DNA from 2 places in the Agrobacterium radiobacter genome. Region 1 is predicted to be linked to the other one. Evidence: riboswitches for the same ligand, from Rfam matches in the RefSeq annotation. Region 1 holds a riboswitch; the other holds the start of a gene.
The links. Region 1 has a riboswitch for cobalamin ahead of MRBLRC7O_RS02675 (CbtB domain-containing protein). Riboswitches for the same ligand answer to the same signal wherever they lie in the genome.
Positions count from the first base shown of each region.

Region 2: linked by a shared signal. The riboswitch ahead of MRBLRC7O_RS12290 (DUF1636 family protein) and the one ahead of MRBLRC7O_RS02675 (CbtB domain-containing protein) in region 1 are both predicted to bind cobalamin.

Region 1 is NZ_JBEGHX010000001.1:538,331-546,181, forward strand. Features, by position in the region: gene MRBLRC7O_RS02640 (hypothetical protein) at 1-338, opposite strand, end outside; gene MRBLRC7O_RS02645 (superoxide dismutase) at 559-1,161, shown strand; gene MRBLRC7O_RS02650 (metallophosphoesterase) at 1,273-2,142, shown strand; gene MRBLRC7O_RS02655 (helix-turn-helix transcriptional regulator) at 2,289-3,008, opposite strand; gene MRBLRC7O_RS02660 (LysE family translocator) at 3,142-3,771, shown strand; gene MRBLRC7O_RS02665 (c-type cytochrome) at 3,891-4,325, shown strand; gene MRBLRC7O_RS02670 (c-type cytochrome) at 4,416-5,336, shown strand; cobalamin riboswitch at 5,384-5,617, shown strand; gene MRBLRC7O_RS02675 (CbtB domain-containing protein) at 5,780-5,962, shown strand; gene MRBLRC7O_RS02680 (CbtA family protein) at 5,974-6,687, shown strand; partial or broken gene MRBLRC7O_RS02685 (hypothetical protein) at 6,692-7,005, shown strand; gene MRBLRC7O_RS02690 (type 1 glutamine amidotransferase family protein) at 7,177-7,743, opposite strand; gene MRBLRC7O_RS02695 (GNAT family N-acetyltransferase) at 7,765-7,851, opposite strand, start outside.
Region 2 is NZ_JBEGHX010000001.1:2,490,199-2,498,049, forward strand. Features, by position in the region: gene cobG (precorrin-3B synthase) at 1-597, opposite strand, end outside; gene cobN (cobaltochelatase subunit CobN) at 597-3,947, opposite strand; gene cobW (cobalamin biosynthesis protein CobW) at 3,950-4,987, opposite strand; gene MRBLRC7O_RS12290 (DUF1636 family protein) at 4,984-5,370, opposite strand; cobalamin riboswitch at 5,529-5,744, opposite strand; gene cobO (cob(I)yrinic acid a,c-diamide adenosyltransferase) at 5,879-6,496, shown strand; gene MRBLRC7O_RS12300 (cobyric acid synthase) at 6,498-7,851, shown strand, end outside.

The DNA.
Region 1 (7,851 bases):
GGAATTTCCACCTTCAGCGTATCCCCGGCAAGCTCGCTGCCCAGTTCCACCGCCTTGGTCTTCTTGTCGTAGACGCAGATATGGCTGACCGTCGCATCCGCGCCCTTGGCCTTGCCGGTCAGGATGGCGAGGCCGTAATTTTCGCTGCCGACGGGATCGACCACAGCCTTGGCGTCCTCGATCATGTCCTTGGCTCCGGCAAGGCAGGCCGTCTGCACATCCGCCACGAATTCTTTCCAGGCATCGTCCGAGGATGCGGCGGCGGGGAGTGCCAGCGATGACAGGGCGGTGAAGAGGAGGATGGAGCGGATCAAGGAGCGGGAGTTGGGGCGGGTCATGGAATTTCCTTCCTGCAATCTCGGCAAAACCGAACCGATAGGGTGGAAAACGGTACGCCAGGGTTGTGAAACAAATGTGGTGGTGGCCGGCGCGAGACGAATTTTCTCTTTTGGCGGAACATTTTGATATTTCACAGGTTGCCCAAACAGAGCTTCGCTCCTATGGTCCGCTCACACGGTTTCTAGGAGCGGTAACCCGCTGCAAAAAGGAGTAAAAACCATGGCCTTTGAACTTCCTGAACTCCCCTACGACTACGACGCGCTTGCACCCTACATGTCGCGCGAGACGCTCGAGTTCCATCACGACAAGCACCACAAGGCATATGTCGACAACGGCAACAAGCTGGCGGCGGAAGCAGGTCTTTCTGACCTGTCGCTCGAAGAAGTCGTGAAGAAGTCCTTTGGCACCAATGCCGGTCTCTTCAACAATGCTGCCCAGCATTACAACCACGTCCATTTCTGGAAGTGGCTGAAGAAGGACGGCGGCGGCAACAAGCTGCCGGGCAAGCTCGAACAGGCATTTGCCTCCGATCTCGGCGGTTACGACAAGTTCAAGGCTGATTTCATCGCTGCCGGCACCACGCAGTTCGGCTCCGGCTGGGCATGGGTTTCCGTCAAGAACGGCAAGCTCGAAATCTCCAAGACCCCGAACGGCGAAAACCCGCTGGTTCATGGCGCAGAACCGATCCTCGGCGTCGACGTATGGGAACACTCCTACTACATCGATTACCGCAACCTGCGTCCGAAGTACCTCGAAGCCTTCGTTGATAATCTCATCAACTGGGACTACGTCCTGGAGCGTTACGAAGCCGCCGCCAAGTAAGGCTTGCGGAACGGAATTTTCGAACACCCGGCCCTCGCGCCGGGTGTTCTGCTTTTGGGATGTCGTTCTCTGTCACAAGCCTGTCATCCGCCGGGTTTATCGCGGCGCATCATGACTGAAAAAACCACGCCTCTCTTCTCCTTCGGCATTGTCGCCGATCCCCAATACGCCGATGCCGATCCGCGCCCCGAGATGGGCCGATATTACGCTGAAAGCCCGAAAAAGCTCGCAGACGCGATCGACGCCTTCAACCGCGAAGATCTGGCCTTCGTGGTGACGCTGGGCGATATCATCGACCGCGGCTTTGAAAATTTCGATGCGATCCTTGCCGTTTACGACAAGCTTCGCCACCGGTCAGTCCTGCTGCCAGGCAATCACGATTTCGCCGTCGCCGCTGAGCATTTGCCCGATATCCATAACCGCCTCGGCATGTCCGCCCCCTGGCATGATTTTTCCATCGGCGACGTTCGCTTCGTCGTGCTTGACGGCAACGAGGTCAGCCTTTTCGCCCCGCCGCCCGGCGATCCGCGTCGCGCGCTTGCTGCAGAGCGGCTGAAGCGTCTGGCGGATGCGGGCGCAATCAATGCGCAGGACTGGAACGCCTCGTTCAGCGATGAACAGTTCGAATGGCTGCAGACGGTTCTGCAAAAGGCGGATGCGGCAGGCGAAAAAGTGATCGTTCTCTGCCACTACCCTGTCTATCCGGAAAACGCCCACAACATGTGGGACGCGCCGCGCATCCTCGAGCTTCTCGGCGCGCATCCTTCGGTCGTCGCGTGGTTCAACGGCCATAATCACGAGGGCAATTACGGCGTGCTGGGCCATACCCACTTCGTGAATTTCAAGGGCATGGTGGATACGCCCGACCAGAACACGTTTGCCATCGCCGATGTCTTTGCCGACCGAATCGCCATTCGCGGTTTCGGGCGCGAGGAGGACCGGGTGCTGGGGTATTTGCTGCAAAACGCTGCCGTGCTTTGAGGCCAGACTCCCCTCCGCCGCTCAAACGCGTGTCGACTGGATTCCTGTGACGAGCACAGGAATGAGGGTGGAGAGGGGTGCTCCGGCTCCGACAGAGAACAAAGGCTGCGAGCTGCACTATCTCGTGCTCGTCGCACAACGCCAGCTTAATCTGTCGCGCGTTCCGGAGTTCTGTTTCCCGGCTGGTTGCTCTGCCAGCCGCTCATCCACAATTGCCGCAGCTTCTCGCCTTCGAGCTTGAAGAAGCTGCCCGTGGTGTCGCAGCTCAGCACCCGGTCCGAGCGGAAATTGCGGATCGCCTGCCGTAGTTCGCACCAGGCGACGATATTCACCGTTTCGGAATAATAGATCACCGCAATCGGCCCAATCCGTCGTTGCGTTTCCGCGCCGGCTTCATCGCGATAGGTGATCTCCAGTTTCTCCTCGTCGCGCACCGCGCGCCTGACCGTGGCAAGATCGACGCCTGCTGGCGCCGGCGCGATGCTGCCCCAGGCGTGCAGGGCATTAGCGGAGAGGGTTTTCGACAGGGGGTCGGGCAGGGAGGCGGCGATCTTGTCGCTGACCTGCCTGGCCGCCTGCCGCAATTCGGCATCGCCGGTGCGGGCGACCATGGCGAGCGCCAGCACGATCGCCTCCGTCTCTTCTATGGAAAACATCAGCGGCGGCAGGTTGAAGCCGGGACGCAGGATATAACCGACGCCGCGTTCCCCTTCGATCGGCACGCGCATGGTCTGAAGCGCTGCTATGTCGCGATAGACCGAGCGCACCGTCACCTCCAGCGCCTCGGCAATCGTCTGCGCGGTGACCGGCCTGCGCGCCACCCGCAGGATCTGGATGATCTCGAACAGTCTCGACGCCTTGCGCATTGCCGTTTTTCCCGGTTGCTTCGCCACGCAACTGACACAACGCTGTCAGTTGGTCTTTCCTATAAATGGAGAAACACATTGAGAAACATGGGCTTTCCCGAATGTGTCATGAACCGTTTTGGGAGATACTGACATGAGTTACGCCGAAAATCTCTGGCTTTTCTTTCTGGTCCTGTTCGGCATCATCATTCTGCCGGGCATGGACATGCTGTTTGTGCTGGCAAGCGCGCTGACGGGCGGCAAAAGAACCGGCCTTTCCGCCGCAAGCGGCATGAGCGCCGGCGGCATCGTGCATTCGCTTTACGGCGCGTTGGGCGTCGGCATGCTCGCCGCCTGGATGCCGTCGCTGTTCCTGCCGCTTCTGGTCTTTGGCGCCGCCTATATGATCTGGATCGGCATCGGCCTGATGCGCAGCGCGATTGTCGTGAACGGCGACGAGGCCCAGGCGAGCGCTTCGGTCAGAAAAGCCTTCTGGCGGGCGGTGCTGACCTGCCTTTCCAATCCGAAGGCCTATCTGTTCATGATGGCGATCTATCCGCAATTTCTCAAACCCGCCTATGGCCCGATCTGGATGCAGGGGCTGGTGATGGGCGCGATGGTGGCGGTGACGCAGTTCACCGTCTACGGCGCGCTGGCGCTGACGGCGGATAAAAGCCGGGCATGGCTTGTTTCCTCGCCCGCCGCCACGATCTTCATCGGTCGCGCCGCCGGTTTCATGCTGATTGCCGCAGCGCTTCTCACGCTCTGGGAGGCCTTGTCTTAGGCTTCTGTTTTCACGATGGAATTCACCGCAATGTGACTTCTTTTCGCCATCCGGAAAGGGCATCCTCGCGCCGTTCCATCTAGCGCCCGGTGTCCCAGCCGGAATCAAGGAGAGTGTGCATGAAACTGAAAACCATCACGGCGGCCATGCTTTTCGGCTGTCTTTGCGCCGGAGCGGTCTACGCTGCCGGCGAAGTCGAAAAACGTGAAGGCATGATGAAGCAGATCGGCGGCGCCATGGGTTCACTCGCCGCCATCTCCAAGGGCGAGAAGCCCTTTGATGCTGATACCGTCAAGGCCGCCGTGACGACCATCGGCACCAATGCCAAGGCCTTCCCGGAGCAGTTCCCCGCCGGCACCGAGACCGGCAGCGCGGCTGCTCCCGCCATCTGGGAAAATTTCGAGGACTTCAAGGCCAAGGCCGCCAAGCTTGGCACGGATGCGGACATCGTTCTCGCCAATCTCCCCGGCGATCAGGCGGGCGTTGCCACCGCCATGAAGACGCTCGGGGCCGATTGCGGCACCTGCCACCAGACCTACCGTCTGAAGAAATAATCGAATGATTCTGGAAACGCCGCTTCCCGGCGGCGTTTTCTCACGCTCGAAAGGCATCTGACCGGGTCAGGTGAGAATGGGGAGAGGGGTATGTCCTCCATCTGGACGAAACTCGCTGGCGGGGCCGTGGTCGCGGCGATTGCCGGCTACGGCATATTCGCCTGGGTCACCGCGCCGGAACGTCAGGCGCCAAGCCATTGGGTCAGCCTTGGCGAACCGGATCTGGCCAATGGCGAAACGCTGTTCTGGGCGGGCGGCTGTGCAAGCTGTCATGCCGCACCCGATGCGAAGGGTGAGGCGCTGTTGACGCTTGCGGGCGGGCAGGCGCTGAAAAGCCCCTTCGGCACCTTTCATGTGCCCAATATTTCTTCCGATCCGCAGCATGGTATCGGCGGCTGGACGCTGGCGGAATTCGGCGATGCGATGACGCGTGGTGTGGGCAGGAACGGTGAGCACCTTTACCCGTCCTTTCCCTATGCCTCCTATGCCCGCATGACGCAGAAGGACATCAACGATCTCTTCGGTTATCTGAAAGCCCTGCCGGCCAGCCAGAACGATGCGCCGGATCACAAACTGCCGTTCCCGTTCAACCTGCGCATGGCGCTGGGCGGCTGGAAGTTCCTTTATTTCGACCCCTCCGCACCGCCGCGCGTCGAGCTTGCCAATGCCAATGCCGAATTGCTGCGCGGTCAATATCTGGTGGAAGGGCCGGGCCATTGCGGCGAGTGCCATACGCCGCGCAATGCGCTCGGCGGTTTCCTTGCCGATAAGTGGCTGGCTGGCGGCCCCAATCCGGAAGGCGAAGGCCGCATTCCTGACATTACCCCCGGCTCGCAAAGCATCGGAAGCTGGGCCAAGGTCGATATTGCGAGCTATCTGGAAACCGGCTTCACCCCGGAATTCGACAGCGTCGGCGGTTCCATGGTCAAGGTGCAGCAGAACATGGCGCATCTGACGGCGGATGACCGCGATGCGATCGCCGCCTATCTGAAGGCCATTCCGGCGCGGTAGGGTGCCCTGGGCGCATGCGCGCCCATTGACTCCCGCCGCCACCCATCGGATAACAATCCTGTGATGGTTCCTTCCGGGCGTTCCGGAAGGTGAAAAGGGAACACGATAGGGAGAAATCCTCATTCGTGGCTGCCCCCGCAACTGTGAGCGGAGAGCCTGAAACGAAGTGCCACTGGCAAGCCATTTTCCGGGAACCGAGGTTTCCAGGGAGGGCGATGCCGGGAAGGTGTTTCAGGTTTTGACCCGTAAGCCAGGAGACCTGCCATCACGGAAATGTCCATGCCGGCGGGGTGTCCGGAAGAGCGGAATTTCAGGGTGGCGAGATCAATGCCTCCCTGTGTCAGTCTCGTATCCCCGTGGTGAAGTGTATCGCATGCGGTCTTGCGGCTCCCGCCGTTCGGCCGTGTCTAAAGGCGCGGGGTCGCGCCGGGAGAGGGGTCACCATGTCCATCCAGCAGAATACGGCCAATTCAGCCGTTTCCGCAAAAACGGGCAGCTTCGCGCAATCGCTGACGGCGATCGTGCTTGGCCTGTTTGTTGTCGGTTTTGTCGGCTTTTCCCATGTGGAAGCCGTTCACAATGCCGCGCATGACACGCGTCATGCCAATGCCTTCCCCTGCCATTGAGGGGAAACGGCATGTCATCTTTTCGCAATATCGTCTTTACCGCGGTTCTCGTCGGCATTCTCGGCGGCTTTGCCGTGTCTGCCATGCAGGCTTTCGGCACCACGCCGCTCATCCTTCAGGCGGAAACCTATGAGAGCGCCGGTGGCGAGGCGCCTCACAGCCATGATGCGACGGCGCCCGGTGCTGCGGTTCCCGCCCATGAGCACAATGACGAGGCCTGGGTTCCGGCCGATGGCTTCGAGCGCACCGCCTATACTGTCGCCGCCAATGTCCTGACCGCCATCGGTTATGCGCTTGTCCTGACCGGCCTTATTTCGCTGCGCGGCACGAATGGCGGCTGGCGCGAAGGCCTTCTCTGGGGCGTTGCCGGTTTTGCCGCCGTCATGCTGGCCCCGATGATCGGCCTGCCGCCGGAACTGCCGGGCAGCCCGGCCGCCGCACTTGAGGCGCGGCAGATCTGGTGGCTCTCGACGGTTGCCGCAACCGCGGGCGGCATTGCGCTGATCGCATTCCGCCGCGAACCCTGGGCCATCGTTCTGGCGCTGGTGTTGATCGTCGCGCCGCATGTGGTGGGCGCACCCCTGCCGCCGGAAGGTGAACATGCGCTGGCGCCGCTGCCGCTGGAGCGTCAGTTCATCGTCGCCGCCACCATCACGAGCTTCGTTTTCTGGGCTTTGCTCGGAACATTGAGCGCGTTTTTCCTGAAGCGCTTCCAGCAGGCGTAAATCCATGCAGGACGCAGCGGAATGGAGTGAGGAACTCGATGCGCTGCGTTTTGCCGTTCCCGGTCACGGCGCTTTCTGCGCCGTGCACCGCCTTGCCTTCAAGGCGGTGCTGGGGCCGAGCCCTACAGAAGAGGGGGCTCTTGCCTTTTCCACGACCATGAGGTCGCCTTTGTGGCGGCGGCACTTGCCAAGATAAAACATGCAAATTCACCTGCCGGCCGTAGCCTGCATTTGAACAGCCGCGATATTCGCCGGGCGATTGCCGGGGAGGGCGGCGATCACGCAGCACGTGTTTGCCGGGTGCTGGATCAGCGATAATCATCGCTGTTCTCACCTCCGTCATCCCGGCCTCGAGCCGGGATCCAGCCAGCCCAAGTCCTTGGGCTGAGAGGAGTCTTTCCGCCGCGCAGACGCGCGTCGGCTGGATTCCGGCCCAAGGCGGGAATGACGGGGAGTAGAGGGAGTGCAAACAACCGAGACGGCTGCGCCTCAGCGATGCTCCGCCGCAAAAACCTGAAGTTCCGCCTCGGCTTCCGGACCAAAGAGGCCGAGGTGTTTCAGGATTTCCACCGCAAAACTCACCGGCGCGCTGCCGGCGGCCGTGATGATGCCGCGATCGCTGACTGCTTTCGGCTGGTCGCGATAAAGCGCCTCGCCGCTATAGACGGCATAGGCCTTGTGCGATGCCAGCGAATTGCCGGTATGGGCGACATCGTTCAGAACGCCCGTGCCGCCGAGCGCGCTCGCCGCCGCACAGATGCCGGCCACCAGCCGGTCCCTGTCGCGAAACCGGTGCACCAGCCCGCCAAGATCGACAGCCGTTCCCTTTTCCCAGCTGAGACCGCCGGGAATGACAAGCGCATCGATGCCAACAGGATCAAGCGCGTCATAGGATGTGTCAGGCGTTACATTCAGCCCGCCCATGGACGTTACCGGCCGGCCATCAGGCGTGGCATAGATGATTTCGACGCCGAGATAGCCGCGCGCTGCGGCAGCAAGCAGCGCCGGTTCCCAGTCAGCAAAATCCTGCGCGAGCGCAATGGCGATCCGTGTCATGGTCGTCTCCGTTGATGCCAATCAGGCAATTGACTGCATGTAGCGCATGCCGGTAACCGGCCGGGGCGCGAAATCCATGTTTTCGTAGAAGCGATGCGCCGCGACATT
Region 2 (7,851 bases), 2.0 Mb from region 1:
CAGCGACACGACGGCGCCCGCCGCCGCGCCCGTCTCGACCAGTCCCGCATTCAGCGCCCTGCTTTCCGGCCCGCCAACGAGCAATCGCCAGAAGGTCCGACCATCAAGTGACAGTGCTTTCAGGCGAATATCGGCCAGCAAATCTCCCATGGAGAGGTGCCCGCCGCCATCAACGACGACAGACATTTTAGCGGCAAGCTTCTCATGGAGAATGAGCCTGTCAGCCCCTTTTCGAATCTCTGCGGCGAGTGGGCGGCCATCAGCGATTTCCGCGTCATCCCGACCGGCGAGAGGCGAGGTCTCAACTGCCAGTCCCTCACGCAGCGGCAAATCCAGCGCCAGAACATCTTTTTCCAGGGCGCGGGCGCTTTCCGGCGTCAGGCCGCGAAATTGCAGGCTGCCGCGCGCGGTAATGTCGATCAATCCGTTGCCATGCAGCTCGGCAAAATGGCAAAGCACCGCCATATCACGCGGGCCAATATCCGCCTCGAAAGCGATCCGCGACAAAAAACCGTCTCCGGTGCGCATTGGAACGGAGAGGGCCGGGCAGAGGCCACGGCGGCCAAAGGGCTGGACGGGATCGGCAGCGGCCATCATCACGCCTCCACCCTTTGGGGCCGCGGCATGATGAGCATTTCAAGTTCCGCATCCACAGCATTGCGGCGGCTATGCCACAACCCACGACGGCGGGCGGATAAAAACCGTTCTGCCATCACTTGCGCCGCTTTCGGATTTTCCCGCAGAATGAAATCGCGCACGTCCTCATTGCCGAAATAGGCGTCGTAAAGCGCCTCGATCAACGAGGAGGACACCGCATGTGTGGTTTCGGCAAAGCCGATCAGCCGGTCCACCGTCTCGGCGAACTCCGCCGCCCCGCGCGGACCATGCCGCATCTGGCCTGCAATGAAGCGTGGATTGACGGCGCGCGCGCGCACCACCCGCGTCAGCGCCTGCGTCATTGACCTTGCACGCGGGCGTGCCGGATCTGTGGTATCCAGCGCCACGATGTCAGCGACCCCGCCAAGCACGGCCTTCGCAGCGGAAAAGCCGCCAATGAAGGCGACATCGGAAGAACCATCGAGAAGGTCACGACCCGGATCATCGCCGGTATGAACCAGAAGCTCAGCCCGCCTGACCAGCTCCACAAAACCGGTATCTTCGAAAATCTCCAGCCCGTCCGCACCACCGAAAGCGTGGCTCGCCGCCTCGAGATAGGCCTGCCCCAGCTCCTCGCGTTCTTCCCATTTCCCGCTCGCAAGCTTTTCTTCGATGCCGGCACCATAGGTGCCGGGCGCGGAGCCGAAAATGCGCGCCGGAATATGCCCGAGCGCGACGGCCTCTTCCGCGAGAGGATTGTCGCCCGGCGCTTCCTCCCGCCGCGCAACGGCCTTGGCGGCGGCGTCGAGAAGCGCGATCAGTGCCGGAAACATATCGCGGAAAAGGCCGGATATGCGAAAGGTGACGTCGACACGCGGCCGCCCCAGGCTCGCCGGCGGCAGAACCTCGATGCCGGTGACCCGGCCGGTGGCGAGATCGTGGATCGGTCTCGCCCCCATCAGATGCAGCGCTTGGGCCACATCCTCACCGCCATTGCGCAGACTGGCGCTGCCCCACAGATCGAAAACCAGATGTTTCGGCCAGTCGCCGTGGGACTGCAGATGATGGCGCAGCACCTCTTCGCCCGCCATTTTGCCGAGCTCGAACGCCGTCGGCGTCGGCATGGTGCGCGGATCGGCGGCATAGAGATTGCGGCCCGTGGGCAGCACATCGAGCCGTCCGCGCGCAGGTGCGCCGGAGGGGCCGGGGGCGATATGCCGGCCATCAAGCGCAGCCAGCAGGGCAGCTTTTTCCGATTTGGCGCTTTCAAGCCTCAGAAGATCGGTCTCGGCTTCGGCACAGCGGCCAAAAACATGCTGGCCGTCCTTGATGGCGAAATCCTTGAGGTCGCACAGAAAGGCGTCGATGCGCGACAGGGCCGCATCGGCATCATCCTTCACACCCACGCCCGCCTCAGCTGCAAGCCCAGTCTCCAGCGCCTTTTCGACAATCAGTTTCGCCAGTCGGTCACGCCGGCGGCGATCCAGCCCATCCGCCTGCGCATATTCATCAACGAGCTGTTCCAGCGCCGACTGTTCCGGGGAAAGCCCGGCATTGACCAGCACCGGTGGAACATGGCCGATGGTCACGGCCGCGATACGCCGCTTGGCGACCGCCGCTTCGCCTGGATTGGAAACAATGAACGGATAGACTACGGGCAGCGAGCCGGTGACAATTTCGGGAAAACAATCACGGGAAAGCGCGACCGTCTTGCCCGGCAGCCATTCCAGCGTGCCGTGCGCACCCACATGCACGATGGCATGCGCATCTGCGACCCGCTGCATCCATGCACCGAAAGCGACTAACGCGTGACGCGGCGGCAGGGCAGGGTCGTGGTAATCCACCCGGCGATCCTCGTTGCGGCCCCGGTCGGGCGCGAGCGCCACGAATACTTCGCCGAAACGGGCGACACGAAACCGGAATGCACCATCAACCAATGCGTCGTCGTCGGTTGCTGCGCCCCATGTCGCATTTACGGATGCGGCAGCTATAGGTGGCAGGGTGGAAAAAAAGCTCTCATAGACGGAAAGACCAATCGTCGCTTCCTGCTTTTCGACGCGGTCGAGCAACGCCCGCGCGGTTTTAGGAATATCCTCGACCGCATAACCTGCGCCAGCGAGATCGCGCAGCATTTCGAGAACGCTTTGCGGCACATCAAGACCGACGGCATAACCGGTTCGCCCGGGCGCCGCACCGGGATAATCCGGCATCAGAATGACGATCCGGCGATCCCGTGGAGCGGCATGCCGCAGCCGCAGGAAAGCGGCGATGCGATTTGCCACCTGCTCGACGCGATCGGCCTCGGGTACATTGAGCAAACTCGCGCCACCATCCATTCGCGCCTGTTTGAACGAGATCGCACCGGCAAGAATCCGGCCATCCAGTTCCGGCAGAACGACATGCATGGCAAGATCGGAGGGATTGAGACCGCGCGCATTTTCCGCCCAGCCGTCCCGTCGCGTCGTCGCCATCACTACCTGAAACACCGGCACGCCGAGCCGGTCGAACAGTGTTTTACCCTCGTCATCCGTCTGGCTGGCGAAGGCGGTGGCGGCAATGATGGCGGCGGGTTTGAGATCTGGCAGCACCGTTTCGAGGAAACGGATCGCCTCGCAATCCTTCAGGCCGCTGACAAAAATCGGCAAGGGTGCAAAACCGCGCTGCGAGAGCGCTTCGAAGAGCGCATCCACAGGTGCAGCATCTGCCGCCAGAAGCATGGAGCGGTAAAAGAGGATCGGCAAAAGGGGCGCACCGGCGGGAAAACCCTCGCAGGCTTCCGCCCGATCCATGACGCCCCTGCCGGGTCGGTAGAAACCGGCTTTCGGCAGCGGTTCAGCCTCGATATCCGGCCATGTCTCACCATTTGCAAGGGAGGTAAGACCACCGGCAAGCCGGCCCATATTCTCCTGCCCACCCTCGCGGAAGAAGGAGAGGGCAGAGGCCAAGATCCGCCGATCGACGGTTGATGCCGCTTCAAGCTTTTCATCTCGGTCGCTGCATTCTCCCGGCAGGAGCAGCAGCCTTATTCCGCGCCTGCGCGCCAGAATGGAAAGCTGATCGACACCGTAGCGCCAGCGTTCTGCACCGCCGAGAATCCGGATAAGAATAACCTTGGCGTGTTCCGCCGTCTTTTCAATCCACAGATCGACCGACATCGGGTGCCGAAGCTCGGACAGGTTGGCGGCGGACAGGGAGGGTAGTGTACTCTCGGTTCGCCGCCAAGCCTGTTCCAGCCCGGCCAGATCGCTTGCCGAAAACGATAGCATCACCACATCCGACCGGGGCTGGTTGAGATCAACCGGCTCTATCAGGTCGTCCAGAGACGAGGATGTGGTGGCGAGAATATGCATCGTCAGGCGGCCAGCATCTGCTCGATCTTCTCGCGATTGAGGCCCTTTTCACCGATGACGACGAGACGGCTGCGGCGTTCTTCACCCGCGGCCCAGGGCCGGTCGTAATAGTGGTTGACGCGGCTGCCGACAGCCTGCACCTGCAGGCGCATCGGCTTTGCGGAAACTTCGATGAAGCCCTTGATCCGCAGGACATTTTCCGCAGCAGCCGTCTCGGCGATACGGATAGCCAGCGCTTCCGGGTCGGTGACGGCCGGCAAATCGATGACGAAGCTGTCGAAATCGTCATGCTCGTGGTCAAGCTCGCCATCATGGTGGGTGCGGCGGTTTTCGATATCCTCTTCCACCGCAAGGCCAAGACCGATCAGCACGGCGGGATCGATAGCGCCATTGGAGGCCACGACGATCTTTGCTGCCTTCGGCAGATGTTCGAGAATATGCGCCTTGGCCTTGTCCAGGCCGGCATCGTCAAGAAGATCGGCCTTGGTCAGCACAATAAGATCGGCGCAGGCGACCTGATCCTCGAAAACCTCTTCAACCGGGTCATCATGATCGAGCGCCTCGTCATTGGCCCGCTGAGCGGCGAGCGCTTCCATGTCATGCGCCACCTGCCCTTCGGCGAGGGCAGCGCCATCCACCACGGCCACGACGGCATCCACCGTCACACGGCTCTTGATGGCCGGCCACTGGAAGGCCTGCACCAAGGGCTTCGGCAAGGCAAGGCCCGAGGTCTCGATGAGGATATGCTCCACCTTCGGCTGGCGGCTCAGAATCTGTTCGATGGCGGGCTGGAAATCATCCGCCACCGTACAGCAGATGCAGCCATTGGCCAGTTCGACGATGTTTTCTTCCGGGCAGCTTTCAATGCCGCAGCCTTTCAGAATCTCGCCATCGATGCCGATATCGCCGAATTCATTGACGATGATCGCCAGCCGCTTGCCGTCAAGCTTTTCGAGAAGACCGCGCAGCAGCGTGGTTTTGCCGGCCCCCAGAAAACCGGTAACGATGGTGCAGGGAACGCGGTCCAGAAGGGTGCTCATGATCTCTCCTCGGTAAAATCGAATGGGGGAATGCGCGCCACCATGCCGCGCTTTAATGGTTCGGGGCGGCCGCGCCAGGGCATCAGACCATCGGGGGCGGCGGCCAGCAGCCGCGCGCCGGTCAACAAATCTTCCGCATCACCGGTCGTCAGCCCGCCGAATACATAGGACCAGCCATTGGCGCTGCGCAGCACGGCGCTGAGGCCGCGCTTGCAATTGGCAAGACAGTTGACGGAACGAACGGTGACACCCGTTTCCTCCGCCTTTGCCATGACGGCATCGGCGAGACGCGAACCGGGGCGCGGTTCGGCATTGGCGTCGGCTTCATCGCGACAGCTTCTGCAAATGAAGACGGTCACGCCGGACGCCGTTTCGTCCTGCATGTTTCCACTCGTAGAAGAATATGTCGCTGAAATATCCAAACCGTATCGTTTCCCGCGCCTTGCAAAAAATCTCGGGGTGCGGATGTCGAAAACGGCATGCGGGCAAGCGCAAACCGGATGTTCGATCTAACCGACTGACCGGAGCACCCCGCCCGGCAGACGTTTTTCCTGAAACGGCAGGTCTCCTGGCTCGCGGCTTTACACCCTGACACCGCCTTCCCGAACCATCTTCAAGGGTCCAGTGGCTTTACGGTGCGGGCTTACCGCTTACAGTTGCGGGGGCAGCCACGGAATGACCCGGTAATCGGGTTGGAACCGTGTTCCCTCTTAGCTTCTCCCGTTGCCGGGAAAAGACCGTCAGTCCGTTACCCTTAGGCTGAACGGACGTGAGGGTCAATGCTGCGGGCCCTGCGGCGGCACATTGCCGGGTGCGGCAAATTGGGTATAGTCGCCGCTCCGAATGGCGGGGGCACCGGATCTCGCACAGCTGGATGAAAAGGAAAATGCAATGACACGCGACATCAGCGACAGCGAAGCCGAACGCCACCGGCAGAAAATGGTCAACCGCAAGACGGTGCAGGATGCCGAAGTTGCGGAAAAGACCATCGAAAAAGGTCTGCTGATGATTAATACCGGCCCGGGCAAGGGCAAATCCACCGCCGCTTTCGGCCTTGCCCTGCGCATGCTCGGCACTGGACGCAGGGTCGGCGTGGTGCAATTCATCAAGGGTGCATGGTCGACAGGAGAACAGCAGGCGCTGACCTTGTTCGGCGACAAGGTTGCCTGGCGCACCATGGGCGAGGGGTTCACCTGGGACACGCAGGATCTGAAACGCGATGTCGCAGCGGCGGCAAAGGCCTGGGAAGAAGCCAAGATCCTGATGGCCGACGAAACCATCGGCCTGCTGATCCTCGATGAGCTGAACATCGCACTCCGCTACGATTACCTGCCGCTGGAGGAGGTGGTGGAAACGCTTTCCAGCCGCAGGCCCGATCTGCATGTCATCGTTACCGGCCGCAACGCCAAGCAACCGCTCATCGACGCCGCCGACATGGTGACGGAAATGACCCTCGTCAAACATCATTTCAAGGCGGGCGTGAAGGCGCAGGCGGGGATAGAATTCTGACATGGCTGCACGCGTGCTGATGTTTCAGGGAACCGGCTCGGATGTCGGCAAATCGCTGATGGTGGCCGGCCTTGCACGGGCCTTCGTCAGGCGCGGCCTGTCCGTCATGCCGTTCAAGCCGCAGAACATGTCGAACAATGCGGCCGTGACCGCCGATGGCGGCGAGATCGGCCGCGCGCAGGCGCTGCAGGCGCGGGCGGCGGGCGTGCCGCTTTCCGTGCACATGAACCCGGTGCTCCTGAAGCCGCAGAGCGAAACCGGCGCACAGGTGGTCGTGCAGGGCAAGATCGCCGGCAATGCCAAAGCGGCCGATTACCAGCACATGAAGGCCGGACTGATGCCGCGCGTGCTGGAAAGCTTCGAGCTCCTGAAACAGCAGGCCGATCTGGTGCTGGTGGAAGGGGCGGGCAGCGCGTCCGAAATCAACCTGCGTGCCAATGACATCGCCAATATGGGATTTGCGAGAGCTGCGGACGCGCCTGTGATCCTGATCGGCGATATCGACCGGGGCGGCGTCATCGCCAGCCTCGTCGGTACCAAAGCCGTGCTCGAAGCTGAAGACGCGGCGATGATCGAAGGTTTTATCGTCAACCGCTTTCGCGGTGATCCGGCCCTGTTTTCGGACGGCATGCGGATAATTGCGGAAAAGACCGGCTGGGCCTCCATCGGGCTTCTGCCGCATTTTGCCGACGCCGCACAATTGCCGGCGGAGGATGCTCTCGGGCTTTCCGGCCCGGCTGAGCGGAAACCTGGCGCGAAGATCCGCATTGCCGTGCCGATCCTGCCGCATATTTCCAATTTCGATGATCTCGATCCCCTGGACATGGAACCCGATGTCGAACTGATCCGCGTGCGGCCGGGCGAGACAATTCCTACCGATTGCCGTCTGATCCTGCTGTGCGGTTCGAAATCCACTATCGCCGACCTTGCCGTGCTGAAGAATGCTGGCCTGGACATTGATATCAAGGCGCATGTAAGACGCGGCGGCTATGTTCTGGGCCTCTGCGGCGGATACCAGATGCTTGGAAAAACAGTTGCCGATCCTGACGGTATCGAAGGATCGCCAGCGACGGTCGAGGGAATGGGCCTGCTGGATGTCGACACGGTTCTGACGGGCGACAAGCGGCTCATTTCCGTTCGCGGCACGAGTTTCGACGGCATAGATTTATCCGGCTACGAAATGCATGTCGGCGAAACCACAGGCATGACGGACCATCTGCCGTTCTCGACGCTCGATGGGCATAATGATGGCGCCATCTCGGCCTCTGGCCGCGTCTTCGGCACCTATATTCACGGTCTTTTCGCGGATGATCGCCAACGCGGCGCATGGCTGGAGCGTCTCGGCGGGCAGGGCG